DNA from 3 places in the Streptomyces sp. NPDC017991 genome. Region 1 is predicted to be linked to each of the others. Evidence: riboswitches for the same ligand, from Rfam matches in the RefSeq annotation. Region 1 holds a riboswitch; each other region holds the start of a gene.
What was found. Region 1 has a riboswitch for cyclic di-AMP ahead of ACH4DZ_RS09230 (transglycosylase family protein). Riboswitches for the same ligand answer to the same signal wherever they lie in the genome.
Positions count from the first base shown of each region.

Region 2: another riboswitch for cyclic di-AMP. It lies ahead of ACH4DZ_RS35920 (peptidoglycan DD-metalloendopeptidase family protein); the one in region 1 lies ahead of ACH4DZ_RS09230 (transglycosylase family protein).
Region 3: another riboswitch for cyclic di-AMP. It lies ahead of ACH4DZ_RS24480 (C40 family peptidase); the one in region 1 lies ahead of ACH4DZ_RS09230 (transglycosylase family protein).

Region 1 covers NZ_JBIRGP010000003.1:153,920-163,333, reverse strand. Annotated here, with positions in the region: gene ACH4DZ_RS09255 (NAD(P)/FAD-dependent oxidoreductase) at 1-1,255, opposite strand, end outside; gene ACH4DZ_RS09250 (exopolyphosphatase) at 1,739-2,680, opposite strand; gene ACH4DZ_RS09245 (DUF501 domain-containing protein) at 2,856-3,377, opposite strand; gene ACH4DZ_RS09240 (septum formation initiator family protein) at 3,407-3,883, opposite strand; gene eno (phosphopyruvate hydratase) at 3,989-5,275, opposite strand; gene ACH4DZ_RS09230 (transglycosylase family protein) at 5,673-6,374, opposite strand; cyclic di-AMP (ydaO/yuaA leader) riboswitch at 6,379-6,549, opposite strand; gene ACH4DZ_RS09225 (transglycosylase family protein) at 6,768-7,682, opposite strand; gene ACH4DZ_RS09220 (cytochrome P450) at 7,902-9,197, opposite strand; gene ACH4DZ_RS09215 (globin domain-containing protein) at 9,369-9,414, shown strand, end outside.
Region 2 covers NZ_JBIRGP010000015.1:101,143-110,556, forward strand. Annotated here, with positions in the region: gene ACH4DZ_RS35900 (O-methyltransferase) at 1-235, opposite strand, end outside; gene ACH4DZ_RS35905 (SDR family oxidoreductase) at 381-1,274, opposite strand; gene ACH4DZ_RS35910 (hypothetical protein) at 1,436-1,726, opposite strand; gene ACH4DZ_RS35915 (TetR/AcrR family transcriptional regulator) at 1,892-2,470, shown strand; gene ACH4DZ_RS35920 (peptidoglycan DD-metalloendopeptidase family protein) at 2,657-3,607, opposite strand; cyclic di-AMP (ydaO/yuaA leader) riboswitch at 3,612-3,787, opposite strand; gene ACH4DZ_RS35925 (alpha-galactosidase) at 4,072-6,189, opposite strand; gene ACH4DZ_RS35930 (tyrosine-protein phosphatase) at 6,358-7,155, shown strand; gene ACH4DZ_RS35935 (DUF6126 family protein) at 7,173-7,298, opposite strand; gene ACH4DZ_RS35940 (helix-turn-helix domain-containing protein) at 7,295-7,975, opposite strand; gene ACH4DZ_RS35945 (aspartate aminotransferase family protein) at 8,207-9,414, opposite strand, start outside.
Region 3 covers NZ_JBIRGP010000008.1:293,986-303,399, reverse strand. Annotated here, with positions in the region: gene ACH4DZ_RS24515 (adenosylmethionine--8-amino-7-oxononanoate transaminase) at 1-291, opposite strand, end outside; gene bioB (biotin synthase BioB) at 419-1,633, opposite strand; gene ACH4DZ_RS24505 (8-amino-7-oxononanoate synthase) at 1,862-3,085, shown strand; gene ACH4DZ_RS24500 (DUF397 domain-containing protein) at 3,066-3,302, opposite strand; gene ACH4DZ_RS24495 (helix-turn-helix domain-containing protein) at 3,312-4,181, opposite strand; gene ACH4DZ_RS24490 (ATP-binding protein) at 4,442-4,885, shown strand; gene ACH4DZ_RS24485 (DUF6328 family protein) at 4,936-5,430, opposite strand; gene ACH4DZ_RS24480 (C40 family peptidase) at 5,575-6,048, opposite strand; cyclic di-AMP (ydaO/yuaA leader) riboswitch at 6,052-6,238, opposite strand; gene ACH4DZ_RS24475 (hypothetical protein) at 6,586-6,894, opposite strand; gene ACH4DZ_RS24470 (ATP-dependent Clp protease proteolytic subunit) at 6,902-7,600, opposite strand; gene ACH4DZ_RS24465 (DUF6415 family natural product biosynthesis protein) at 8,037-8,426, opposite strand; gene ACH4DZ_RS24460 (hypothetical protein) at 8,423-8,599, opposite strand; gene ACH4DZ_RS24455 (AraC family transcriptional regulator) at 9,288-9,414, shown strand, end outside.

The DNA.
Region 1 (9,414 bases):
CGGCCAGCGTCCAGTCCGCGAAGACCCGGATCTTCCGGTTCCAGGTCGGCATGGCCAGCCCGTGGTACCCACGGTGCATGTACCAGGCCAGCCGCCCCTTGAGCTTGATCTTCATCTTGCCCACGACGATGAACGCGACGCCCTTGTGCAGCCCGAGCCCGGCGACCGCACCCTTGTTGGCGTGGCTGTACTCCTTCTGCGGGAAGCCCCGCATACCGGAGATCACGTTGTCGCCGAGGACCCGCGCCTGGCGCAGCGCGTGCTGGGCGTTCGGCGGGCACCAGGCGTTCTCGTTGCCGGCCTTGCGGCCGACGAGGTCGGGCACCTGGGCGTTGTCGCCGGCGGACCAGATGTAGTCCGTGCCCTGCACCTGGAGGGTGGTCCCGGTGTCCACGTGACCACGGGGGCCGAGCGGCAGGCCGAAGCGGGAGAGCACCGGGTTGGGCTTGACGCCGGCCGTCCACACGATCGTGCTGGAGTCGACCTCAAGGCCGTTCTTCAGGACCACGTGGCCGTCGACGCAGGAGTCCATGGAGGTGGAGAGGTAGACCTCGACCCCACGTCCTTCGAGGTGCTCCTTGCCGTACTGGCCGAGCTTGGGGCCGACCTCGGGAAGGATCTTGTCCGCGGCGTCGACGAGGATGAAGCGCATGTCCTCGCGGGACACGTTGGTGTAGTACTTCGAGGCGTCCCGGGCCATGTCCTCGACCTCGCCGATGGTCTCCGCGCCTGCGAAGCCACCGCCGACGAAGACGAAGGTCAGCGCCTTGCGGCGGACATCCTCGTCGGTCGTGGAGTCGGCCTTGTCGAGCTGCTCAAGGACGTGGTTGCGCAGGCCGATGGCCTCCTCGATGCCCTTCATGCCGATGCCCTGCTCGGCGAGGCCGGGGATCGGGAAGGTGCGGGAGACCGCGCCCATCGCGATGACGAGGTAGTCGAAGGGCAGCTCGTACGCCTCGCCCACGAGGGGGGCGATCGTGGCGGCCTTCCGGTCCTGGTCGATGGTCGTGACCCGGCCGGTGAGGACTTCCGCCTTGGGCAGCACGCGTCGCAGCGGGACGACGACGTGCCGAGGCGAAATGCTGCCTGCGGCTGCTTCGGGGAGGAAGGGCTGGTAGGTCATGTACGACCGGGGGTCGACGACCGTGACGGTCGCCTCGCCGTAGCGCATCTTCTTGAGGATGCGCCGAGCTGCGTACAGGCCTACGTACCCACCGCCTACTACGAGGATCCTGGGACGCTCCGTGGTGCTCATGCCATCGAGTATCCACCTGTCCCAGGGGGGTCGCTCGTGCGCCCCTTCACAAGCTTCTTCACACCCTCTGCTACACTGCGCGGCCCACGTGACCCAGGTCATGTTCCGGCAGGGGAACCAGCGCGTGCCGTGACCCGTTGTCAATGCCGCCTGAGCTGCCACTCCGGCCCCTCCGGCCTCCTGGACCAGTCCTCCGCTTCATACGATCGCAGCACGCGCGAAACAGCCCGTTGATCATGCTTAGGACCCCGTGGAAGGCCCAGGAGTACCCGGAGGGAGCAAAACCTCCCTCAACAGGGCCGATTCTCTTGTGAAGAACTTCACGAAGTTTTCCGCAGGGCTGCCGGGCAGGTCGTTTCCAAGCCCTCTCCGGGCCCCTCAAGTGCGCTCATACGGTGTCGGACCTGCTCAGCCGAGGCCGCCGAAACGCGGTGAGAGGGGGCCGGTGGACCGGGCCCGGTCCAGGTCGCGGACCACGCCGGCTCAGGCCACGGACCACGCGATGCCGTCGAGGATGTCGTGCTCGCTCACGACGACCTCCCGCGCGCCGGTCCGCTCCATGATCGCGAGGAGTACGAGGGCGCCGGCGCCGATGACGTCGACCCGCCCCGGATGCATGGAGGGGATCGCCGCCCGCTCCGCGTGCGTGGCGGCGAGCAGCCGCTCGGTGATCCCGCGGACCCGGTCCACGGAGACCCGGGAGTGGTGGATGGCCTCGGAGTCGTACTCCGGAAGGTCCAGGGCGATCGCCGCGACGGTGGTGACGGAGCCGGCGAGCCCGACGAGCGTGCGCGCCTCCCGCAGGGGCACGGACTCCTCGGCGAGGTTGAGGGCCGCCTCGATGTCGGCGCGGATCGCCCGGACCTGCTCCTCGGTCGGCGGGTCCGTGACCACGCCGTCCCGGACGAGGTGCCGTTCCGTCATCCGTACGCAGCCGATGTCCACCGAGCGGGCGCCCCGCACGTGGTCGTCGCCCACGACGAACTCCGTGGAGCCGCCGCCGATGTCCACCACGAGATAGGGCTTGGCCAGGTCGTCACGGCCCGTCAGCTCCTTCGTGGCGCCCGTGAACGAGAACTCGGCCTCCTGGCCGCCGGAGATGACCTCGGGCTCCACCCCCAGGATGTCGAGGACACCGCGGACGAAGTCGTCCCGGTTCTCGGCGTCGCGGGAGGCGGAGGTGGCCACGAAGCGCAGACGTTCGGCGCCGTGCTCCTTGATGACCCCGGCGTACTCCCGGCAGGCCGCGAAGGTGCGCTCCAGGGCCTCGGGGGCGAGGCGGCCCGTGCGGTCCACGCCCTGTCCCAGGCGCACGATCGTCATGCGGCGGTCCAGGTCGACGAGTTCGCCGGTCCCGGGGTCCGCGTCCGCGACGAGGAGGCGGATGGAGTTGGTGCCGCAGTCGACGGCGGCGACGCGAGTCATTTTGGTGAGATCTCCTGTTGCAGTCGTTCGTCCCGCTCAGGGGCTCCGCCCCCGAACCCCCGATCGCGCAGTTCCCCGCGCCCCCAAGAGGAGCTGCGCCCCGTCAGGGGCGCGGGGAACTGCGCGATCGGCCCCCACCGGCCCGCAGCCGACAACGCGCCCCGAGCCGCCCGGTTCACCCCGCCGTCGGCACGACGCACGCCCCCTTGCGCCACCACTGCGGCAGCATCGCGATCGCCTCGTCGCCCAGGGGGTTCACCCCCGGCCCCGCGGCCAGCGAGTGCGCGACCAGGACGTGCAGGCACTTCACCCGGTCCGGCATCCCGCCCGCGCTCGGAAAGCCTTCGAGCACGTCGATGGAGTCACGCCGCGCGATGTAGTCCTCGTGCGCGGCCCGGTACGCCTCGGCCAGCTCGGGGTCCGTGGCGAGACGGTCCGTCATCTCCTTCATGACGCCGTTCGCCTCCAGCGTGCCGATGGCGGAGGCCGCACGCGGGCACGTCAGGTAGTACGTCGTCGGGAACGGCGTCCCGTCGGGAAGCCGGGGGGCCGTCTCGACGACGTCCGGCTGTCCGCACGGACAGCGGTGCGCGATCGCGCGCAGCCCGCGCGGCGGGCGCCCGAGCTGCTGCTTGAAGGCCTCGACGTCGGCGTCGGTGGGCTCGGTGCGCCCAGTGGGCGGCGGGGGCGTTTCCATGCCTTGGCTCTGTGTCCTTCTGGTTCAGTTCACTGGTCGGAGGCGTCGGCCTTGTCGACGCCGTCCCAGACGTTGACGTACCAGGCCCGGTCGGCGGCCGTCCGGTCCGTACGCGTCTTCTTCGCCGCGTCGGGGTCGATCACGATGAAGCCGGTCTCGCCCGGCATCACGTAGTGCAGCCGTTCCCGGATGCGCTGCTCGGCGTACGCGTCGTCCTGCCAGCGCGCCTTCAGGTCACGCAGCTCCTCGACGCGCTCACGGGCCTGCTCGCGCTCACGCTGCAGATCGGCGACCTCGGCACGCTGGGAGACGTACTGCCTTATGGGATAGGCGAGGGCCACGACGAGCGAGCACAGGACGAGGGCGAGAAGCGCCGCACGGCCGGTCAGCCGCGAGCGGCGCGCCTGGCGTTTGGTCTGGGAGCGGTAGACACGGGCGGCGGTCTGCTCGCCGAGCGCCCGCAGCCTGGTCGCGGTGGAGAACCGGTCACGGTCCTTCACAGCCATCTGTCCGCCTCCCCGATACGTACGTACGTCCCCGCACACGGTACGGGACCGGGTACGGGGACGTACGTACGACGCTGCCTACGAGGGCGTCAGCCCTTGAAGGGGTCAGCCCTTGAAGCGGGGGAAGGCCGAGCGGCCCGCGTACACCGCGGCGTCGTCGAGGATCTCCTCGATGCGCAGCAGCTGGTTGTACTTGGCGACGCGGTCCGAGCGGGCCGGGGCGCCGGTCTTGATCTGGCCGCAGTTCACCGCGACCGCGAGGTCGGCGATGGTGACGTCCTCGGTCTCGCCGGAGCGGTGGGACATCATGCACTTGAAGCCGTTGCGCTGGGCCATCTCGACGGCGTCCAGGGTCTCGGTCAGCGAACCGATCTGGTTGACCTTGACCAGCAGGGCGTTGGCGGAGCCCTCCTCGATGCCGCGGGCGAGGCGCTCGGGGTTGGTGACGAAGAGGTCGTCGCCGACGATCTGGACCTTGGCGCCCAGCTTCTCGGTGATGACGTTCCAGCCGGCCCAGTCGTCCTCGTACAGCGGGTCCTCGATGGAGACCAGCGGGTACGCGGAGACGAGCTCCTCGTAGTACTCGGTCATCTCGGCGGCCGAGCGGGACTTGCCCTCGAACTCGTACTTGCCGTCCTTGTAGAACTCGGACGCGGCGACGTCCAGCGCGAGGGCGACCTGCTCGCCGGGGGTGTAGCCGGCTTCCTTGATGGCTTCGACGATGAGGTCGAGGGCCTCGCGGTTGGAGCCGAGGTTCGGGGCGAAGCCGCCCTCGTCGCCGAGGCCGGTGGACAGACCGCGGCTCTTCAGGACCTTCTTGAGGGTGTGGTAGACCTCGGCGCCCCAGCGCACGGCCTCGGAGAAGGACTCCGCGCCGATGGGCGCGATCATGAACTCCTGGATGTCGACGTTGGAGTCGGCGTGCGACCCGCCGTTCAGGATGTTCATCATCGGGACGGGCAGCAGGTGCGCGTTCGGTCCGCCCAGGTAGCGGAAGAGCGGCAGGTCGCTGGCCTCGGAGGCGGCGTGCGCGACGGCGAGGGAGACGCCGAGGATGGCGTTGGCGCCGAGCGAGCCCTTGTTGTCGGTGGCGTCCAGGTCGATCATCGCCTGGTCGATGAGGCGCTGCTCGGTGGCGTCGTAGCCGACGAGCTCCGGGCCGATCTGCTCGATGACGGCGAGGACGGCCTTCTCGACACCCTTGCCGAGGTAGCGGTTGGGGTCTCCGTCACGGAGCTCGACTGCTTCGAAGGCACCGGTGGAGGCGCCGGACGGAACGGCGGCACGACCCGTGCTGCCGTCGTCAAGGCCGACCTCGACCTCGACCGTGGGGTTGCCTCGGGAGTCCAGGATTTCCCGGGCTACGACGACGTCGATGGACGGCACGAGCATCTCCTTCTGGGATGTGACACAAGCTGTGCCGGGCCGGAGGCCCGGTTGCGCGCAGGCCGTGGTGGCCCCGCGGGATGAGCCTAACCGGCTGCCGGGGATCGGCCAGCCCTCGACCGCCTCCTGGACAGAACCGAGAGGAAATTGTTTCCGAACGGAACAAAGACGCGGGCGGAAAGGCCCGGACAGAAAAAGCCCCGCTCCGGTGCGTACGGGGGAACACGCACCGGAGCGGGGAGCCCGTGGGGGACGGGGGTGGCCCTCACGAGGCCTCCACTATGAAGGACACGGATGTGAGAGCGCTGTGGTTCAGTCACGATTCCGATGTGGGCCGGACTTCCGGTCGAGGCCGAGCGGCCAGTGCCTCGACCGGACATCCAGCGGCCACCGTCAGCTGAGGTCAGCTGAGGTGCAGCTGCTGACCGGGGAAGATGAAGTCGGCGTCGTCGACGATGTCGTCGTTCAGCTTGTACAGCTTCGCCCAGCCGCCCTTGACGTTCTTCTTGTCGGCGATCTCGCTGAGGGTGTCGCCCTTGACGACCTTGTACTCGCCGTCGCCCTTCTCGACCTTCTTGCCGGTCGGGGTCTCGACGGTCTTCTTCGCCGCCGGACGCTCCTGCGAACGCGAGGCGCGCTCCTCGGAGGACTGCGAGTTCTGCTGCTGCTGCGGCTGCGAGGTGCTCTGGCCGGAGCTGCCGGAGCCCGACGGGGTGGTGGAGCCACCGGTCGAGGCGCCGGACAGGCCCACGCCGCAGCTCGGCCAGGCACCCTTGCCCTGGCTCGCGAGAACCTTCTCGGCGACGGCTATCTGCTGGGACTTGGACGCCTGGTCGGCGGTGGAGGCGTACGAGCTGCCGCCGTACGCGGCCCAGGTGGAGGACGAGAACTGCAGGCCGCCGTAGTAGCCGTTGCCGGTGTTGATCGACCAGTTGCCACCGGACTCGCACTGGGCGACGGTGTCCCACTCGGAGGCGGTGGCGGCGGAGGCGCCCGTGGCGCCCATCAGCGGGACGGCGACGGCGGCGGTGGTGACACCGGCCAGCGTGGCGATACGGGTGGCCTTGGACGGGCGACGGTGCTTGCCCTTGCTCGAAAGCAGCATGAAGTGATCCCCTCACCGACGCCTGCGAGGTGAGCTGTCGGGTTCGGGCCGAGTGAGTTGCCCGGCCGCGCGACACTGCTGTCACGCGGCTTAACCCCAAGCCGTACCCGGTCTCGAAGACCGGTTCCGGCACTTACCTTGGGTCCCCCGCTCCTGCCTACGGCGCTTTACGCGACGACTGTTCCCGTACGGCCGTTGGCAGGATTCGGCGTGCGACCGTCGGGGCTCACCAATGGCGAGCGGTCACGACCGTAGACACGGGCCGCGCCGAATTTCAAAGACGATCAGGGGTGTTGAGATCCATGTCTCAATTCGCCAAATCGGACATTCAGCGCGAACTACCGCTGGTTTTCGCCCGATTCGGCGCCTTGATCACTACTTGCTCGATGCCGCTCAGCCGTCGACGGCGATGCGCTGACCGGGGATGATGAAGTCCGGATCGGCGCCGATGCTGTCCTTGTTCGCGGCGTAGAGCTCGCTCCACCCGCCGTCGATGCCAAGGGAGTCGGCGATGCTGGAGAGACTGTCCCCGGAACGGACCGCGTACGAGCCCTCGTCGGCGAGGACGCGTGAGGTGCTGTCGCTGCGCGAGGCGTGCCGGCCGGCGTAGTCGTCCGCGCGGGGGGCCATGTCGACCTCTTCGGCGCTGCCGCCCCGGTGACGGCCGGAGCTGTCCGCGGCGGCGTCGGCCGAAGCGTCGTCGTTCTGGGACGACTTGTCCGAGTCGTCACTCTTCGCCTTGGTGCCGGCGGCCGAGCTGTCCGTTCTCTGTGACTCCGGGGCGGAGTCGTCGGCGGACTTCGAACCGCCGTCCGCGGACTCGTCGGACTTCCCGCTGTCGCTCCCCTTGGTCGCGTCCGCGTCCGCGTCCGCGTCGGCCGACGGGCTCGGAGAGTCCTCGGCGAGGCCCGTGTCGACGTCGGCGGAGTCGGAGTCCTGTGTCAGACCGGCGACGAGGCCACAGGTCACCCAGGCGCTCGTCCCCTGGTCCGCGAGGATCTTCTCGGCGACGGCTATCTGCTGCGAACGGCTGGCCTGGTCGGCGCTCGGCGCGTAGTCGAGGCCGCCGTGCTCCTCCCAGGTCTCCTGGGTCATCTGGAGTCCGCCGTAGAGCCCGTTGCCGGTGTCGGCGCTCCATGAGCCACCGCTCTCGCACTCGGCGACCGCGTCCCAGGTCGTACCGCTGGCGGCACTCGCGCCGCTCGCACCGAGCAGGGGGATCGCGATGGCCGATCCGGCCACGCCGGCGGCGACGAGGAGCGCCGGAGCCTGGCGGGGGCGACGATGGCGGCCGTTCCCGGAGAGCATGCGATTGCCTTTCGCGTGACAGCAAGGAATACGCACGGAACACAGCGGAAAGCCGTGCTCGTGACTGCTGCGACGGGCGGACCTGCCGCATTGATGGGTGAACGTAGCGGCACTCGAACTCTTGTCACAAGTCGATGCAGCGTAGATAACGTGAAGATCACAGAGTTGACGGAGTCTCACCTTTCGCCGCCTTCGGTGCTACGGCCGTCAGCACTTCCGTCAAGACTTCGCGACCGGGGTGAACTCCACCGGAAGCGTGCGCAACCCACGCATGATGAGCCCCCCGCGCCACCTCAAATCGGCTGAATCTCCCGCGAGTCGCAGGTCGGGCAGGCGGGTCAGCAGGGTCGCCAGCGCGGTCTGCCCCTCCAGTCGGGCGAGGGGCGCGCCGAGGCAGTAGTGGATGCCGTGGCCGTAACCGAGGTGTTGGTTGTCACGGCGGGAGAGGTCGAGCGTGTCCGGGTTCTCGAACCGGTCGGGATCGCGGTCGGCCGCCGCCAGCACGACGAGTACGGGGTCACCGGCGGCGATGTCCTGCCCGCCGACGCTGAGCGGTTCGGTGGCGAACCGCCAGGTGGCCAGCTCCACGGGCCCGTCGTAGCGGAGCAGTTCCTCCACGCCGGTCGCGAGCAGGTCCGTGTGGCCGGCCGCGAGGGAGTCCTGCAGCCGCCGCCGTTGCCCCGGGTGGGTGAGCAGGGCGTAGGTGCCGTTCCCGATGAGGTTCACGGTTGTCTCGAAACCGGCGAACAGGAGGATGAAGGCCATCGCCGCGGCCTCGTTCTCACTGAGGTGCTCGCCGTGGTCGGAGGCCCGGATGAGAGCGGAGATCAGGTCCTCGCCGGGGGCGGGCTCGTCCGTCAGTTCCTGGCGCTTGCGGTGGATCAGCTCGGCGAGGTAGCCGCGCATCTTCTTGACCGACCGGGCGACACCGCCCCTGGGGCCGCCCCCGTGCCGGATCATCATCCCGGCCCAGTCGCGGAAGTCGTCCTGGTCCTCGCGCGGGACGCCGAGGAGATCGCAGATGGCGTGGATGGGGAGCGGGAAGGCGAAGTCGTGGATGAGGTCCGCCTCCCCCTTCTCGGCGAACCCGTCGATCAGCTGGTCCGTCAACTCCTGTACCCGGGAGGAGAATTCGGCCACCCGCCGGGGCGTGAACGCCTTGCTGACGAGCCGCCGCAGCCGGGTGTGGTCCGGCGGGTCGATATTGAGCAGGTGGGTCATCAGCTCGGCCTTGCGCTCGCCCGGAATGCCGGTCTTGCCCTTCGCGTGCGCGGGCTCGTCGTGATGGGCGGAGTTCTTGCTGAGCCGGCCGTCGGCGAGGGCCTGCTTGGCGTCCGCGTAACGGGTGACGAGCCACGCCTCCACTCCGCTGGGCAGTTTCGTCCGATGCACGGGAGCGTGCTCACGGAGCCAGGCGTACGCCGGGTAGGGATCGGTGGCGAACTCCCAGTTGAAGAGGGCGGGGACGGGCTGCCCCGTGGCCGGCGCGGGCGGCTGTGCAGGTGTTTCGGTCACTCCTCGACGGTATCGGGAGGGCCGGCCCGGGCCGGCCCGGCGTCCTGGCGGCCCGCGGTCGCCCTGCCGCGCCGACCGCGAGAATGACCGGCTTACGGTGTTCACCCCGGGCTGTCCCGAAAGGTGCCGCCTCTTGACTGCGCGGCTCTCCGGCTACCTACATTCGCGAGCGTGGACCCCGAGATACTCCGGACCAGTTTCGCGGTCGTCGAAAGGC
Region 2 (9,414 bases), on a different contig from region 1:
TCGGCTTCGTGGCACGGACGAGGCTGTAGAGGAGCCCGCCGCCGTCGACGGAGACCGGCATGTAGATCTCCTGCGCCGCGTCGGCGAGTTCCTGCGCTGTCCGCGACCCCTGGTCGTAAGGCCGATCGCTCGTCGGACGTGACGCGGTCTCGTCGTCACGTGCGGCGGCTTCGAACATGCGGGTCAGGGCGGCGGAGACACGTGGTTCCGCGAGGGTGTACGGAGGTGTGGGCATGGCGTCGGCTCCTTCGGGCGGTGCTGGTTCAACAGGTCGGGTGGGGTGGGTGCGGGGCGGGGCGGGTGAGGGAAGCGTGGGAGGGCGGACCGTCCTCCCACGCTGCACCGGGTCCGCTCCTCGGGCCGTGCGGACGCCCGCGCCGTCAGGCCGTGTACGCGCCCGCGTCGATGTCCGCGAGCAGGGACGGCCCCGTGGGCTCCCAGGACAGAAGCCGCCTGCTCGCGGCGCTGGACGCGGTCATGGTGGAGGCGAAGAAGCTGCCGACGAACCCGAAATGGGCTCCGGAGTCCCGCGGGGCGACGGAGCCGACCGGCAGGCCGAGGCTGCCGCCGATCGCCTCGGCGATCGCCTTGGTGGTGACGGCCTCCTCGGCGACGGCGTGCAGCCGCGTCCCCGCGGGCGCCCGCTCCATGCCCAGGCGGATGAGGCGGGCGGCGTCGTCGCGGTGCACGGCCGACCAGGCGGCGGAGCCGTCACCGACGTAACCGGAGACTCCCTTCTCGCGGGCGGCCGCGGTGAGGAAGTTGACGAACCCCCAGTCGCCGTGGCCGTGGACGCTCGGCGCGAACCGCGTGATCACGGTCCGCACGCCCTGGGCCACGTAGTCCAGGGCGAGGTTCTCGCTGCCGCCCCGGTTGGAGTCCGGGCCGATGGCCGGAGAGACGTCGTCCTCGGTGGCGGGCCGCCCTTCGACGAGGCCGGAGAGAGGCGCGGCGACCACGAACGCGCGGTCGGTCCCGGCGAGGGCGTCACCGAGGGCCCGGACCGCGGCGCGCTCGGAGCGGTCCGACTCGGCGGGGTTGGCCCAGTCGTGCTTGTTGGCCATGTGGATGACCGCGTCCGCCCGGGCGGCCCCTCGCCGCAGCGAGCCGAGATCGTCCAGGTCGCCGCGGACGACGCCGACGCCCCTGGCCGCGAGGGCCTGCTCGGCCCGGTCGGAGCGGGCCAGGCCGATGACCTGGTGGCCCGCGGAGATGAGTTCGTCGACCACGGCGGAGCCGATCCAGCCGGTCGCTCCAGTGACAAACGCACGCATGAACGTGACCTCCTTCGCCCTGAAAAGGGCAGGTGGAAAGAACAGGTGAAGGGTGGAGACGGGTGTGGGGTGGGTGGGACCGGCCCGAGCACGGCGTCGACGCCGCGTCAGGTGGCCTGTGGTGCACCGCGCCGCGTCAGGTGGCCTGTACTGCCCCGCTGTTACCGCGGGACGGGTGGCACGGTGGTGGCGGCCCGGTGGGTGCGGCGGCTGCCGGCCACGACGAGGGCGCCGGCCAGGAGCACGACGAGAGCCACGACGCGCAGGGGCGCCGCTCGGGGGCGGTGGCGTGCAGGAGGATGCCAGCGCTGGGCAGGACGCGGGTGGCGCCGAGGCCCGCAACGGCGCGCCGGCATGACCGGCACGTTCGGGGCCGTGGCCGTCGCGACGGTGCCGAACCCGAATACGCCGAGCCCGGCCATGAGGACGCTCCCTTCCAGTGTGGAGGTCACCGCTCTCGATCCCTTCCGTGATTGCGGTACACGAAGCACGGCCGGACACCGCCCGGGAGCCCCCTACCAGGACAGGACGAGGGAAGGCCGACCACCCATTTCCGAGTCACCGTGCACCGTAAAGGTAACACATCCGAGACACGGTGCCTCGTATAAAGTGGCGGCATGGTGGATGGAAGCGGCCGGGGACGGCCCCGCAGTGAAAGCGCACGGGCCGCCGTGCTGCACGCCGTCGACGACCTTCTGATGGAAGTGGGGTACGCGGCCCTCACCATGAAGGGCATCGCCGAGCGGGCGGGTGTGGGCCGGCAGACCGTGTACCGCTGGTGGTCGAACAAGGCGGAGGTCCTCTACGAGGCCAGCGCCATCGACGCCCGGCAGGAACTCTCCGTGTCCCGCAGCGGCGATCCCCGCAAGGACCTCAAGGCGTATCTCGACGCCCTCGTGGCCTTCTTGGCCCACTCCCACGCGGGCGCGGCCTACCGCGCCCTCATGGGGGAGGCCCAGCACGACGCGGAGGTCGCCGCGCTGCTCACCTCCCGCGACATCCTCGGGGAGAGCGCCGCGCAGGTCGTGGAGGCGGTGCGGAAGCCGAGCGACACCACCCTCTCGCTCGAACAGGCGACCGCGCTCCTGATCGGCCCGCCCTTCTTCCACATCCTGACCGGGCGCAGCGCGGACGACCTCGACACCGAACAGCTCACGGAGCAGTTCGTGCGTGCCCTGAACCATCCGGGGGCCTGAGACGCCCCCGCCTCGCACCCGCCCGACCCGGCACCGCGCTCAGAATCTGTCCGGCCCGGGACATGCCGAAGGCCGGACCCCGGGGATCACAGGGTCCGGCCTTCGGAGACGAGCCGGGCGGTACTGCCCGCCGCCGCGGGCACCGCGCCGGCGTCGGCCGAGCGCGTCGATCAGCGTCGTTCAGCGTCAGACGGAGACGCCCTTGGCGCGCAGGTAGGCCAGCGGGTCCACGTCCGAGCCGTAGTCCGGGGTGGTGCGGATCTCGAAGTGCAGGTGCGGGCCGGTGACGTTGCCCGTGGCACCCGAGAGGCCGACCTGCTGTCCGCCGGTCACGGTCTGACCGGCCGAGACGGAGAGGGAGGACAGGTGGGCGTACTGGGCGTAGTGGCCGTCGGCGAGCTGGATGACGACCTGGTTGCCGTACGCGCCGCCCCATCCGGCGGAGACGACCGTGCCCGCGCCGACGGACTTGAGCGCGGTACCGGTGGGAACCACGAAGTCGACACCGGTGTGGTACCCGCTGGACCACATGCTGCCGGACATCTTGTACGAGGTGCCGATGGACGCCCCCGAGACCGGCAGCGTGAAGCCTGTGGCCGTCGAGGTGTCCGCGGCCTTGGACGCCGTGGTCGTCTTCTTGGCCGCGGACTTGTCGGCGGACTTGCCGGACGACTTGGAGGCGGTGGAGTCGGAGCCGGAAACTGCCGCCTTGCCGCCGATGGCGAGCTTCAGGCCCGGGTGGATGAGGGACGGGTCGCCGCCGATGGACGTGCGGTTGTCCGAGTACAGCTTCTTCCAGCCGCCGCTGACGTCCTGCGTGTCAGCGATCTTCGACAGGGAGTCGCCCGAACGCACGGCGTACGTCCTGGTCGCGGTCTTCTTCGCTTCGGTCTTCGCCTCGGCCTTCGCGCTGGCCTGCTTCTCGGCGGTCGGAGCGGCAGCGGCGGACTCGCTCGCGACGTTCGCGGCACTCGCGGCGCTCGCCACGGAGTCGGCGGCGGTCTGCGGAGTCGCGGCGTGCGCTCCGGTGGCGCCGAGCAGCGGGAGGGCGAGAGCCGCTCCCCCGGTTCCGGCCACGGCTATGGAACGGGAGAAACGCTGGGTCTTGGGACGGCGGTGCTTACCCTTCGCGGGCATGACGAATTCCTCTCCGGCGCCTGCGAGGTGAGCTGTCGGGTGCGAGCTGGAGATGCCCGGCCGTGCTTTCGCGCGACTTAACCCCAAGCCGTTCCGGAGACCGGAACAGGCGTACTACCTGTGGGTCCCCCGCTCCTGCCACATACGGGTGAGTGTGCGGATTCCGGGCGGCGGCAGGATTGGGCGTCCGTCCGGATTGGAGGTGAACGTAAGCGACATGAAGAGGCGGGAACAAGCTTGAGGGTTTCCTGTGTGCCCCGTTTTCTTGATCCTCGACCGACATACCGGTCACCCTGTGTGAACCCGGCCCGTCCCCCGATCCTTAAAGCCCTGCAAACAAAGCGGACTTACGTGATCATGGCGACAGCGGAACGTCACGGATATGACGCTGCTCACCCCGGACCGCCCCAGGAGCCTTCACTTCGACGCGAGTTGGAAGGAAGGCTCCATTACGGACACATCCGTCACATGCGACGCAGCCGGATAACTGCCGCATCGAAGTCCCCGCGCAACCCCGTCCGCAGTCCGTGGTGCAACAGCACCGCACCCCGGTGGACTTCGCCCGTTTCGAGGCATTCGTACGATGCCGACGGGTCGAGGCCCCGCAGCCTCACCGGCGCGGCCGGTTCTCCGTAATGCTGGGCCTGGAGCCAGGCGAGGACGACGACCTCGCCGTCACGGACGTACTGGACGGCGCTCAGTCCGCCCTCCGGCGCCCGCAGCCGATGAAGTTCGCCGCCCTGCACGACGGGCCTGATCTCCTTGTAGAGTTCCACCCAGGTCCGCGCCTCGGCCAGCTCCTCCTCGGTCCAGCGGGTGAGGTCGCCGCCGACGCCGAGCACCCCGGCCATCGCGCTCACGAACCGGAAGCGCAGCGAGCTGAAACGTCCGTTGAGCTGCGCGTTCGGGCTGTCGGTGACCCAGGCGGCCATGGCCCGCGCGGGGTGCACCTGGCTGAAGCCGTGCTGGATGGCGAGCCGGTCCAGCGGGTCCGTGTTGTCCGAGGTCCACACCTGGTCCGTACGCGCCATGATCCCGAGGTCGATCCGGCCGCCGCCGCCCGAGCAGGACTCGAAGGCGACCCCCGGGTGGGCCGCCCGCAGCCGGTCCAACAGCGCGTACAGGGCGTGCACATGGTCCACCCACAGCCGCTGCGGATACGCCTCGCCGGGCCACCCCGCATCCGTGAAGCAGCGGTTGAAGTCCCACTTCACGTAGTCGATCGGCGCACTGGAGAGGAGCGCGTCGAGCTGTTCCCACAGGTATTCCTGGACGTCCTCGCGGGCGAGGTTCAGCACGAGCTGATTGCGTAGTTCCGTCCGCTTTCGTCCCGGCTGGAACTGCACCCAGTCCGGGTGCGCGCGGTACAACTCGCTGTCCGGGTTGACCATCTCGGGCTCGACCCAGATGCCGAACTGCATCCCGAGCCCGTGCACGTAGTCGCTCAGTGGCTTCAGTCCGCCGGGGAAGCGGTCCCGGTTGACCGTCCAGTCGCCGAGACCGGCCCGGTCGCTGGTGCGTGCCCCGAACCAGCCGTCGTCGACCACGAACAGCTCGACACCGGCATCGGCGGCCCTGCGGGCGAGGGCCCGCTGCTGCTCCTCGGAGATGTCGAACTCCGTGGCCTCCCAGGAGTTGTAGAGCACGGGCCGGTCCTGATCCGCGTCCGGAATCACGTACGCGCGCTGGTACGCGTGCCAGGCGCGGCTCGCCCCGCCGAAGCCGCCGTCGCTCCACAGCCCCGCGAAGACGGGAGTGACAAAGGTCTCCCCCGGCTCCAGCCGCAGCAGGCCCGAGTCGTCGTATCCGGCCCCGCCGGTGATTTGCACGCGCGCGTCGGGCAGTTGGGCCACCGCGATCCGCCAGGTCCCCGACCAGGCGAGGGCGCAGCCGTAGACCTCGCCCAGCTCCTCGGTGGCCGTGCCGTCCGCGTCCAGGGCGACCCACGGCAGGTGCTGGTGCCCGGTGTGTCCGCGCCGGCTGCCGATGATCTTCTCGCCGTAGGTGAGCTCGGAGCGTACGAGCCGGGACTCGGCCGCCCAGCGTCCGTGCAGCTGGGACAGCCGCCAGCCGTCTCGCCGCGGCAGCGTCCAGGTCGCGGAGTCGGCGCGCAGCACCTCCAGGGCGGGCCCTTCGTTGGTGAGGGTCACCCATCGCTCGACGACGTCGGTGCCCGCCCGCATCCGGTAGTGCAGGGTGATGCCGAGCCCGGAGTCGGAGAACCGCAGCCGCAGCTCGCCACCGGCGGCCCCCTCAGCCACCTCGGCCGCCTCCCCGCCGACGGTCTCGTACCCCTCGAAGCGCCATTCGGTGCCGCGCCGGTCCGGTGTGCGCACGGACAGCGCGGGCCGTACGAAGCGGGGGCCGCCCTCGACCGGGTACTCCTCATGGCCGTCGAGGGTGGCCTCGAACGCCCAGTACTCGGGGCCCGGGCCCGCGGCGAGCGCCTCGGCGTCGGCGAGCGCGATCCTGGGGCCCCAGTGCAGATGAAGCAGCTCGTCCTCGTCACCGAGCCGCAGGCCGTAGCTGCTCGTGGGCCCCGAAAGAAGCCACGTACGGCCGTCTGCGCCGATCTCTACCATCAAGCCCTCACATATTCGAACAGGCACGCTCAAGCACCAACATCATCAGGTCCGACCTGCCCTTCGGGCAACGCCTGTGGACAACTCATTGGCCCACGAACCGATGTCGTATCGTCGGATACGCACCTCGCCGACGAGCCGCGTCGGTGGCCGAGGGGAGGAGCCCCCGTGCAGCAGCAGGTCCCGTCGACCGAGCCCGAGCTGACCGGCGTACGCAACTTCCGTGATGTGGGCGGCCTGCCGACGGTGGACGGCCGGCGGGTGGCGTACGGACGGCTGTTCCGCAGCGGCCACCTCGCGCACGCGACGCCCTCGGACGCCGCGTTCCTCGCCTCGCTGGGCCTGCACACGATCTTCGACTTCCGCAATGCGGCCGACCAGCGGCTGGAGGGCGCCGACGTCGAGCTGCCCGGGGTGCGCAATGTGAACCTGCCGCTGACGGACCCCGCCGACGGCGCCGAGTTCTGGAAGATGGTCCGCGACGGGAACCTGGACGAGCTGCGGGAGCTGCTCTCGGACGGCCGGGCGGCGAACCGCATGATCGCGTCCTACCGCACGATCATCAAGGAGCGCACGGCCGAGCACCGCCAGGTGCTGCACGCGCTGGCCGAGGACAGTGTCCCGGCCCTGATGCACTGCGCGGCCGGCAAGGACCGGGCGGGTCTCTCCGTCGCCGTGACGCTGCTCGCCGTGGGCGTCGAGCGCGAGGCCATCGTGGCGGACTACCTGGAGTCGAACGCGGCGCACCGCCGCTACAAGGTGCACCGCAGCAGCTCCGCCTCCTCGGCGTACACCCCCGAGGTGATGGAGCTGCTCAGCCCGCTCTTCGACGCACGCGCCGAGTACCTGGCGGCGGCGTTCGACACGATCGAGGAGACCTGGGGCGGGGTCGACGCGTACCTGGAGCAGGCACTCGGCGTGACTCCCGCGATACGGGAGCGGCTGCGGCAGCGGTTCCTCGACTGACCCGGCCGCCCGGGCCCCTACTGGTTCTGGGCTCCCAGTGTGAACAGCAGGTAGATGAAGGCGGCGAAGACGTGCCCGACCGCCACATAGATGATGAGCCGAACCCACAGCGCGCGCGGGAACTTCTCCTCCAAGTCCTTCATGAGTCTTCTCCTGGAATCGTCGTCGGGGCCGTGGGAGTGGAAGGGTTCGTGACGGTCGCCGCCGGCCCGAGGCACAGCGCGGCCGTCGGACTCTGCAGCAGGGTGTGTACGAAGAGGAGTTCGGCCCCGTCCCGGTCGGCGGCGGCGATCCGGTGCGGGGTCAGCGAGTCGAAGTGGGCGCTGTCACCGGGTTCGAGGACGTGTGCGGTGTCCCCGAGCCGCAGCCGCAGCCGCCCCTGGAGGACGTACAGCCACTCCTCGCCGGGGTGGACCCGCACGATGTCGCCCTGCGCCCCGTAGGGGACGTGCACGCGCAGGGACTGCATACCGCGTCCGGCGGCGCCGGCCTGCCAGTACGTCCAGCCGCCTGCCCGGGTCGGCTCCATGTCGGCGGAGCGCACGACGGCTTCCCGCTCGGTGGCCGTCTCACCTAGCAGGTCGGAGACGGTGGTGCCGTAGATACGGGCCAGGGCCAGCAGCATCGGCAGCGAGGGCTGGCGCCGGCCGGTCTCCAGCCGGGAGAGATGGGCGGGCGAGAGTCCGGCGGCGCCGGCCGCGGACTCCAGGGTGAGGGCTGCGCGGTGGCGCAGGGCGCGTAGCTGGGGGGCGACGGCGGGCAGCCGTTCCTCTGCCGTGGGGTGCGGCTCGGAGGGGTGCGTACCCTTGTCAGGGCTCATGTGTCCATTGAGCCGCACGCTTGCCTCGGAGGCAAATAACTTACCCCAGAGGCAAAAGGCGCGGGCCCCCGGTGGCTGGCCGCGCAGTTCCCCGCGCCCCCTCGTAGGGGCGCGGGGAACGGCGCAATCTTTTAGGGGCGCGGGGAACTGCGCAGTCTTTTGTCTGTGAGGGGCGCGGGGAACTGCGCGAACGACCCCCACCGGCCCGCAGGACCCGACCACCGGCACGGCCTACCGGTTGGCAACCGCCTGTTTGACCAGTGTCTTTCCGAAGTCCCACATCAGCCCACCCCCACTGTGCGCGTCATCCATCACGGCAGTGAACGCGTCCACGAACCGGTCCACATCCCGCTCCCCGATCACCAGCGGCGGAATCAGCTTGATCACCTCCAGGTGGTCGCCGGAGACCTGGGTGAGGATCCGGTGCCGCTGCAGCAGCGGTACGACGACCATCTGCGCGAACAACCCCTTGCGCGCGGCCTGCAGCATCGCCCAGCGGCTGCGCAGTTTCAGCGAGGTGGGCCGGCCGAACTCGATGCCGATCATCAGCCCGCGCCCGCGTACGTCGCTCAGCAGCTCGTACCGGTCGACGAGCGCCGTGAGCCGGGACTTCAACCGCTCCCCCGTGGCGCGGGCGTTCGCCACGATCTGCTCGTTCTCCATGACCGACAGCACGGCGAGGCCGGCCGCCATGGCCTGTGCGTTGGATCCGAAGCTCGCGGAGTGCACGAGGACCCGGTCCATGGACGAGTAGACCTTCTTGAAGATCCAGTCCTTGCCGAGGGTGGCGCTCACTGGCACGTAACCGCCCGACAGCGCCTTCGCCACACAGACCAGGTCCGGTTCGACCCCGTCCTCGTGCTGGTAGGCGTAGAAGTCCCCGGTGCGGCCGAGCCCGGTCTGCACCTCGTCCGCGATGAGCAGCGCCCTGTGCTTGTGCAGCAGCTCCTGGGCGTCGCGCAGATAGCCCGGCGGCGACTCGTGCACGCCCTTGCCCTGGATCGGTTCGACGATCAGCGCGGCGACGTCGCCCTTCTTCAGCTCCGCCGCCAGGGCGTCGAGGTCGCCGAGCGGGACGGCCGTGTCGGGCAGCAGCGGGGCGAAGCCGTCCCGGAAGCCGTCCTCGCCGTTGACGGACAGGGACCCGGTGGTCAGACCGTGGAAGGCGTGCGCGCAGTACAGGACGCGCGGTTTGCCGGTGGCGTACCGGGCGAACTTCAGCGCGGTCTCGACGGCCTCCGTTCCGCTGTTGCCGAAGAACACCCGGTCCAGGTGCGGGCTGTGCGCCAGCAGCTTCTCCGCCAGCAGTCCGGGCAGGGGCTGGCAGTCGAAGCGGGTGAGGTCGGCGAGCTGGGCGTCGAGGACGTCGTGCAGCGCCTTGCGGACGACGGGGTGATGGCGGCCGAGGCCCATCACCCCGAACCCGGCGAGCATGTCGA
Region 3 (9,414 bases), on a different contig from region 1:
GGACACCGAGCCGGAGTCGGCCAGGAAGACATGCTCAAGCCCTTCGGGTGACATGTCGACAAGGCGCTTCGCCAGCCGGACGGCCGGCTCGTGGGTGAGCCCGCCGAACATCACATGGCTCATCCGTCCGAGCTGGTCGCGCGCCGCCTCGTTGAGGGCCGGGTGGTTGTAGCCGTGGATCGCGGACCACCAGGACGACATGCCGTCGATCAGTTCGTCGCCTCCACCGGCCAGCCGCAGCCGCACCCCGCTCGCCGACTCCACCACGAGCGGTTCCCGCCGGCCCGGCATCGGCCCGTACGGATGCCAGACGTGCCGCCGGTCGAGATCGAGCAGCTCACGGACCTGATCGGCGGACGCGGTGGGGCCGGCGGACGCGCTGGGGCCGGCGGTCAGGGTGGGACCGGGCGGGGGCAGATCAGGCATTGGGCGCGAGATCCGTCCCGGCGCCTCGACGGCGTACCGAGACCAGGTCCGTACGCGCCTCGGAGACCGGTTCCGCGGCCCGTTCCTTCGGGCCCCGCTCGGTGTCGCCCGAGCCGCAGGGGCCGCAACCGCCGCCCCCGTGCGAGCCGCAGCCGGCGCCGGCGTCGGTGTCCGCGTGCGAGCCGCATCCGGCGTGCGCGGCGGCCCGGTGCTCCGGGAGCGTCACCTCGCCCGTGCCCTCCACCTCGAAACCGGCGTCCGCGATCATGTCCAGGTCCGCCTTGCCCGCCTGGCCCTCACTGGTGAGGTAGTCGCCGAGGAAGATCGAGTTGGCGAGATGCAGGGCGAGGGGCTGCATCGTACGGAGATGGACCTCACGGCCGCCCGCGATGCGCACCTCGACGTCCGGGCAGACGAACCGGACCATCGCGAGGATGCGCAGACACCGCTGCGGGGTGAGGTTCCACTCCTTGGCGAGCGGGGTGCCCTCGAAGGGGATCAGGAAGTTGACCGGGACCGAGTCCGGGTCGAGCGCCCGCAGCGCGTAGACGACGTCGACGAGGTCCTCGTCGCTCTCGCCCATACCCGCGATCAGACCGGAACAGGCGGACAGACCCGCCGCGTGCGCCTTCTGGACCGTGTCCACCCGGTCGGCGTACGTGTGCGTGGTGGTGATGTCCCCGTACGTCCCCTCGGACGTGTTGAGGTTGTGGTTGTAGGCGTCCGCCCCGGCGTCGCGCAGCCGTTCGGCCTGGCCGTCGGAGAGGAGCCCGAGGCACGCGCACACCTCGACGCCCTCGTTCTGGTCCTTGATCGCCTTGATGGTGTCCGAGACCCGGTCGACGTCACGGTCGGTGGGACCGCGTCCGCTCGCCACCAGACACACCCGCTTGGCGCCACCCGCCAGCCCGGCCGCCGCGGCCTGGGAGGCCTGGTCGGGCTTCAGCCAGGTGTACTTGAGGATCTCGGCCTTCGAACCGAGCCGCTGCGAGCAGTAGGAGCAGTCCTCGGGGCACAGACCCGATTTGAGGTTGACGAGGTAGTTGAGTTTCACCCGTCGGCCGAACCACTGGCGGCGTACCCTGCCGGCCGCGGCAACCACATCGAGGAGTTCGTCGTCGGAGGTGGCCAGCACGGCCAGTGCCTCGTCGCGGGTCGGCAGCTCGCGCCGAAGCCCCTTGTCCAGCAGCGTGTTCAGCAGGTCCATGAGATCCGATCCTGGCCTATCCGACCGCGCCGGGCCAAGGAGGAACCAGACAACAGAGAGCGGTCGACGTGTGGGCATTGCCACACCATGGGCGGCTGGTGGTCCGGCTAGGGTCTGTGCGTTGCCTACAAAAGGCAGCTGTGCGTTGTCTGCACAAGGCAGTGGGGACGGCCGGGCGGAAAGTCGTGTGTCGGGGCCCCATGGGACACCCACACCCACCCCCATCCCATGGCCGGAGGACACATGGCCCGATCGCCGTTCGAGTGGATCGACGAGCAGGCGCGGGCGCGCTCCCGGGCCGGACTCGTCCGTACCCTGCGGCCGCGCCCAGCCGACTCCGCGCTCCTCGACCTCGCCGGAAACGACTATCTGGGCCTGGCCCGGCACCCCGAGGTCACGGCGGGCGCCGCCCGGGCCGCCCGGACCTGGGGCGGCGGTGCCACCGGCTCCCGGCTGGTCAGCGGCTCCACGGAACTGCACGCGGAACTCGAACGCGAACTGGCCGAGTTCTGCGGCTTCGAGTCCGCCCTTGTCTTCTCCTCCGGTTACGCGGCCAACCTCGCCGCCGTCACATCGCTGGCGCCGCACGGCTCGCTCATCGTCTCCGACGCGGGCAACCACGCCTCGCTGATCGACGGCTGCCGGCTCGCGCGCGGCACCACGCAGGTTGTCGCCCACGCCGATCCCGACGCCGTCCGCAAGGCGCTGGACACGCGCACCGGGCCCGCGATCGTCGTCTCCGACACGGTCTTCTCGGTGGACGGCGACGCGGCCCCGCTGACGGCACTGGCCGCGGCCTGCCGGGAAGCAGGTGTGTCCGACGAGCCCGGTGTGTCCGACGTGCCCGGTGAGTCACGCGCATCCGTTGAGTCCGGCAGGTCGGGCGCGGCGCTGGTGCTGGACGACGCGCACGGTCTCGGCGTCATCGGCGACGGCGGGCGGGGCGCCGCGTGGGAGGCGGGGCTCGCGGGCGCGCCCGACGTCGTCACCACCGTCACCCTGTCGAAGTCGCTCGGCAGCCAGGGCGGTGCCGTCCTCGGGCCGGCCCACGTCATCGATCACCTGGTGAACGCGGCCCGCACCTTCATCTTCGACACGGGTCTGGCTCCTGCGGCGGCGGGCGCGGCCCTGGCGGCCCTGCGTCTGCTGCGCGGGGAACCGGAAAGGGCCGCACGCGCGCGTGCGGTGGCCGTCGCGCTGTACGAGCGCCTGACGGCCGAGGGCCTCGAAGCGGTACGGCCCGACGCCGCGGTCGTCTCCGTGCGCGCGCCCTCCCCGGAGCAGGCGCTGCGCTGGGCCGCGGAGTGCCGTGCGGCGGGTCTGGCCGTCGGCTGCTTCCGTCCCCCGTCGGTGCCGGACGGCATCTCACGGCTGCGGCTCACGGCCCGCGCGGATCTCACCGACGGGCAGCTCGACCGGGCCGTCGGCGTGATCATCGAAGCGCGCGGATAAAGTCTTCCCAGGCCGTGGGGGCGAAGAGGAGGACGGGCCCCGGCGTGTTCTTGGAGTCGCGCACCGCGAGCAGTCCGGCCCACGGGCCGAAGTCCGGCCGGGCCGTCTCGACGCAGTTGTTCATTCCCGTGCTGCGGCTGCTGCGCCGCCACCGCACACCGTGCGGATGAGCGCCGGGCTGGGTGCTGGAAGGTACGTACCGAGGCGTGGCGGGCATGGTGCCTCCTTATGCGCCGTCAGCTACACCGGCGATGAAATCCAACGTGTCCTCGGGCGAAAGAGCCTGGCCCTGGAGGGAGTTGAAGGCCTCCTCGTACGACTGGAGGTCTTCTCTCTGTTCGAGATAAAGGCTACTCGTCAAGTGGTCGAGAACAACCACATCCAGATCAGATCTGTTCGTAAACGAAAAAATAACAAAGGGACCTGTGACACCGATGTGAGCGCCAACTCCGAAGGGCAGCACCTGAATCCGCACGTGAGGGAGTTGCGCGGCCTCCCGCAGCCGCTCCAACTGCCCTGCCATCACCTCTGGTCCGCCGACGGTCCGTCGCAGTACCGCCTCGTCCAGAACGGCACTCAGGACGAGCGGTGTGTTCGAACGCAGTACGTCCTGGCGCGCGAGCCGCACCTTCACCAGTACCTCCACGAGCGCGTCCGCCTTGCCGTCGTGCGCCCCGTCCACCGCGGCCCGCGTCACCTCGCGGGCGTACTCCGGTGTCTGCAGGAGGCCCGGCACGACGGAGTTCTCCAGCGTGCGCATGGCACCGGCCTGCGACTCCAGACTGATGAAATCGCTGTACGTCGACGGCAGGAGGCCCCGATAGGCGTGCCACCAGTGGTGTCGGCCGTCGTCGTCCGCGCCCGCCAGCACGACCAGCAACTCGTGCAGTTCCGGGTCCCGGACGTCGTACGCGTCCAGGAGGCGCCGTACGTCCGCGGGCTTGACCCCGCTGCGGCCGGTCTCGATCCGGCTCACCTTCGACTGGTGCCAGCCCACGAGGCGTGCCGCCTCGCCGCTCGTGAGGCCCGCGCGGGCGCGCAGGGCACGCAGTTCGGCGCCGAGCTTACGCCGGCGCACCGCGGGGCCGTACTGCATGGCCGTCTCCTTCCGACCGTCGCGCAAGCGCTATGGCGCCCGGCGTCACGCCGACGGTAGAGGACAAACCAGCTGCCCGCCCAAATACGGTCGACGGTCGCAGAGTTCACCGCTTCGAGCGACAGATATATGCATATCTTGGTGGATCGGCACCACGAACGCCGAGGTAGTGGCACTCTGGCGCAAGCACCAGTCCGGGACCGTCTCGAAGTCATCCGCTTCGGTCGGACCCCGGTCCCGTGGGAAAGGGACGACGTCGCATGGCAGACCACCAGGAAGCATCCGTCACTCTGCCGAGCGATCCCGCCTCGGTCTCCGCCGCCCGTACGTATGTCACCGACGTCCTGGCCGAATGGGGACTGCCGTCCGACTCGGAGACCGCCGACACGGTTCGGCTCATCGTCTCCGAACTCACCACGAACGCGGTACAGCACACCTTCGGACTGTCACCCACGTTCACGGTGGACATCGAACTCGACCGTGACGAACAACTGCGCATCGGTGTGACCGACAGCCACCCGCGCTTTCCGAAACGGCTGCCCGCGGCCGTCCAGCAGGACAACGGCCGGGGCATGGTGATCATCCGCTGGCTGACCGCGGAATCCGGGGGCAAGCTCACGGTCCGGCCCACCAGAGAGGGCGGAAAGACCGTGTCGATCACGCTGCCCTGGACGGCACCCGCGGAACCGGCCCGGGCCGACTGACCGCCTTCGGGGGCGCTGCGCGGGACTCTCGGAACACCCGCCGGTCGGCCCTAGTCGTCCGAGGCCTTGTCGGCGGCCCGCTTCAGGAGGTACGGCAGGACCTCCCACAGACCGACGCAGAGGAGCAGCGTGGTCGCCCCGGCCGCGATCCCCTCGGTCCGGTCCACCGCCACGTCCACGACGAGCAGCACGGAACCGGTGAGAGCGAGCGCGAGCACGGCCAGACCGACCTGCGCGAGCCGGGACGAGGCATTGACCACCAGGGGCTTGGCGCCCTGCCGGAACAGCCGGCGGTGCACGGCGGCGGGGGCCGTGAAGAGCGCGGCGGCCAGGACCGAGAGCAGCAGGGTGACGACGTACGTGGTGCGCTGCACGGTGTCGAGGGACGGGAATCGCGGGGTGAAGGCGAGGGTCAGCAGGAAGGCGAAGAGGATCTGGACGCCCGTCTGGGTGACCCGAAGCTCCTGGAGGAGTTCGAGGAAGTTCCGGTCGGCGCGCTCAAGACGGGTCTCGTTGCGCTCCTCGTGGTGGTGCAGATCGGCCATGAGTGAACGAGTAACCATTCAGCCGCCGAAATCACGCGTCGCGCCCGGCTCGTGCCCGGGACGTGCCCGGGTCGCGTACGGGCGTCGTGCCCGGGTCCCTCACGGGGTGGTCGCGGTGATCACCGCGACCACCCCGTGGGCGGATCACCTGACCCGGCCGTACCAGACGCTCTTGGTCCAGATCTTCTGGAGCTTCACCACGTCCCCGGTCTTCGGGGAGTGCCAGATCCGTCCCTTCCCGGCGTAGATGCCCACGTGGTAGACGTTCCGGCCCGAGTGGAAGAAGACCAGGTCCCCCTGCTTGCGGTTCGAGGAGGAGACGTGGTTCGTCTTGTTGTACTGAGCCGCGGCCGTGCGGGGCAGCTTCTTACCCGCCTTCTTGAACGAGTAGAGCGTGAGGCCGGAGCAGTCGAAGCGCTTGGGTCCCACGGCCCCGTACTTGTACGGGGAGCCCTTCTTGGAGGCCGCCACCTTGAGTGCCTTCGTCGCGGGAGTGGCCGCTTCCGCGTCGGACGCGAAGCCCGGGGCCACTATGCCGCCACCTACGGCGGCGATGGTGAGAACCGATGCGGTACCGGCCCTGCTGAACAGCGACGGGACACGATTGAGCGCAGTCATGCGCAACCCTTCGTCAGCCGCCTGTGAAGGATGACCTGTCGGATTCGGGCTGGCGAAGTTGCCCGGCCGCAGCTGCGGCTTCACCCCAAGGGCCACTCGGATCTCTCCGGCGGCCCGTCGTGCCTGGGTCCTCCACTCCTGCCGATGCACTTCTGTCGACCGGTCATCCGGGCAGCGGCAGGACTCGGCGTCCGCCCGGACCGCCCCGCCGCTTCTGGCGGGGGCTTGTCGTCGCAGGGATCTTGACGCACTGATGTCCCAAAAGCCGAGTGGAATCGGCGATTTGTGGGCTTACTCACCACTCACCCGTTCGGGTGGACACCCCGTTCCACGGGTGGGTGTCGAGGGCCTCAAGGACCCCCGCACCAGCACCGGAATGACTAATTCCGCCCCGGACGTACGCGCGTTGCGCAACTCCCACGGGCTTGTGGGGGCAGCTTCGGCTACGCCAACCGGGGGTACGCCTTCTGGTCCGTTTCAACTCTGCTGCGGACGCCTCGTCAAGTGCCTGCGTGAGGCCGGAACGAGGGGCGTACGTCAGGTGTCGGAGCCGGGCGGCAGGGCGACCCGGCCCGCCCTTCGCTCACCGTCGAGGACGCGCAGGGCCCGCGCCAGGGTCGCCGCGTGCAGCTCGTGTTCACCCCGCTGGTGCATCAGGGTCAGCGCGTCGCGCAGCGCGATGGCCCTGCCCACCAGCGCCTGGGCCGCACGCAGTCCGCGGTAGGTGTCGTCGGAGTGGGCCGGGTTGATCCGGCCGAGCAGGTCGATCACCTCCAGATAGCGGTCGATCAGCTCGGCCTCGGCCCGGGTCAGGGCCGGCAGCGGGGGCAACTCGGGCGGGAGCATCGGCGGATCACCCCACGCCGGGTGCGTCGGAGCCGCCGGACGTGCCGGGCGCGCCGAGGGCGGCTTTGCGGCTGGGGACGATCCGGTCGACCAGCCCGTATTCCAGCGCCTGGCGAGCGTCGAGGATCATGTCGCGCTCGATGTCCGCGCCGATCCGCTCCCGGCTCCGCCCCGTGTGCCGGGCGAGCATCTCCTCCATCCGGGTGCGGGTGCGCAGCATTTCGTCCGCCTGGACGGCCAGGTCGGACGCCTGTCCCCGGACCGGCTCGGACAGGAACGGCTGCTGGATCAGAACGCGGGCGCCCGGCAGCGCGTACCGCTTGCCCGGTGTGCCCGCGGCCAGCAGCACCGCGGCGGCCGACGCGGCCTGCCCCAGGCAGACGGTCTCCACCTCGCAGCTGACGAACCGCATCGTGTCGTAGACGGCCGCCATCGCGCTGAAGGAGCCGCCGGGGGAGTTGATGTAGAGCGAGATGTCCCGGTCGGGTGCCTGGTACTCCAGGTGCATGAACTGCGCCATCACGTCGTTCGCGGACGTGTCGTCGATCGGCGTCCCGAGAAACACGATCCGCTCTTCGAGGAGCTTGGAGTACGGGTCCAGGGTCCGCGTCCCCGAGCTGGTGCGCTCGGTGAACTCGGGCAGGGCGAAGCGGGCGGACTGTCGGGCGGACGATCGAATGGACGGTCGGGCTGTTGAGCGGGTCACGACACACGCCTCCTCCGGGAGAGTTCCTGTGAAAAATGTACAGATTGTACAGGAGGTGCATGACGTCATGATGGGAGCGATCCTGAAGATCCACAGATCACAGCAGCTCTGACCGTGTTTACGCTGATCGTGAAGCAGGTTTCTGTAACGACCGCGCTTCGTGAACGACGTGCTCAAGCGGCCCTGTCCCTGCCGAAAATCTCGTCCGTGCGGGTCGGGCCGAGCTTGCCGTATCGGGTGGCCTGGCGGACGAAGGCGGGCGGGCGGCCTCCCACACCGCCGCGCGGCTGGCGGTTGCGGATCTGGTCGGTCTGCCCGGGGATCGTGAGCCCCACAACCGGCAACAACGGCCCAAGCGCCGCCCCCTGCTCATCAGGCGGACTCCGATAGCTCACCGAAGCCACATCTCGCGATGAAACGTTGGGGGAAACGCCCCTCAGGGGTGAGTGGCCGGGACGGCTTCCGTGAGGCGATCGAGCCGTTCGTAGAGGGCCCGTACGAGCCGGGCGCGGTTCTGGGCGCAGTGTGCGGTGCCCTGTATCGGCTGGGAAAGGCGGCCGGAGGCTTCGCGGAGGATGACTTCGGCGAGGGCGCCGCGGCCGTCGTTCTTCGGCAGGGCGGCGGCGTGACGCTGGACGTCGGCGGCGATCGCGCGGGCGTGCCCGGTCAGTTGGAGGGCGATCTGCTCGAAGTCGCCGGGCGTGAGGGTCGGGTTCTGCCACGCGAGGACGGCGGTGACGAGCGCTTCGTGCGAGGCGCGGTCCAGCGGGAGTTCGGCGTCGAGGAGGCCGTGGGGGTCGTAGAGCACGGTGTGAGCTCCGCTCATCGTTGCCTGGCCGCGTCGTCCCTGTCGCCGCCGCGCGGGGCGCTTGGGGCGGCCGGGACGGTGGTGGTGAGGAAGCAGGCGTAGCCGCGGTCGGCCCGGGCGATCAGCGCGAAGGCGGGCGGCTGGAGTCCGCGTCCTTGTTCTGCGGGTCCGGCGGGTGTGGTTGCGTTCATGGGCACCGTCTTCTGTTGCTGGGTGCGTTGGTGGCGTTCGACGCCGCGGAGGACGCCGTTCGTTCCCGCGCGGCATCCGGGTGCAGGGTCCGGGCGCCCGGATGCCGCCCACGGGCTCGCCGAGCGGGGATCCGGTCGGCCAATACTGTGGAAGGGCAGTTGCCCAGGTGAAAAGCTAGGTGCAGCTGGCTGAGGACATGGTCCGGTTAACACATGCCGTGATCCTTCAAACGCAGTTGGTGACCGTCGCGACATGTGAGCGGTCAAGGGTTCGGTGAATGGGGCGGCAGACTTCTATGGATGTTGAATGCTTCTGCACCTGATGCCCGGTGGGATCGCTCGGCCGGACCGGTTCTGCCCTGGCCGCCGCGTCGGTACCGGCAGCTCCTCGGACTGCTACCGGGGGAGGACCTGGCGACCCGCTCCGGGGCCGCTGACGGGTTCCGCCCCGCGGGCAGCCGGGCGGACGCGGCCACCCAACGGCACCGCCGCTGCGGGGGCTGCCCGGGCCGTCCACGCGGCCCCCCGGTCAGCTGCTCCGGACCGCCACCTGTCACCCGTCATCCCCGCCAACGTCACCCACGGAGTCTCCGCATTGCGCGTAAGTGTTGAGGGAGAGAAGCGCCGCCTCCCGGCCGCCGGGCATGAGACGGACGAGTCGCCGGTCCGCACCAGGAGCGAGAGGAACATGCCTGAAATTGCGGGTCTCCGCGCCCAATTGGCCCGGCCGGTGCGGCTCCGCACCGACGACCTGGACGAAGCCCGGCAGATCATCCGGCAGAACTTCTATCCCAACGTCGTCGATCTGCTCCAGC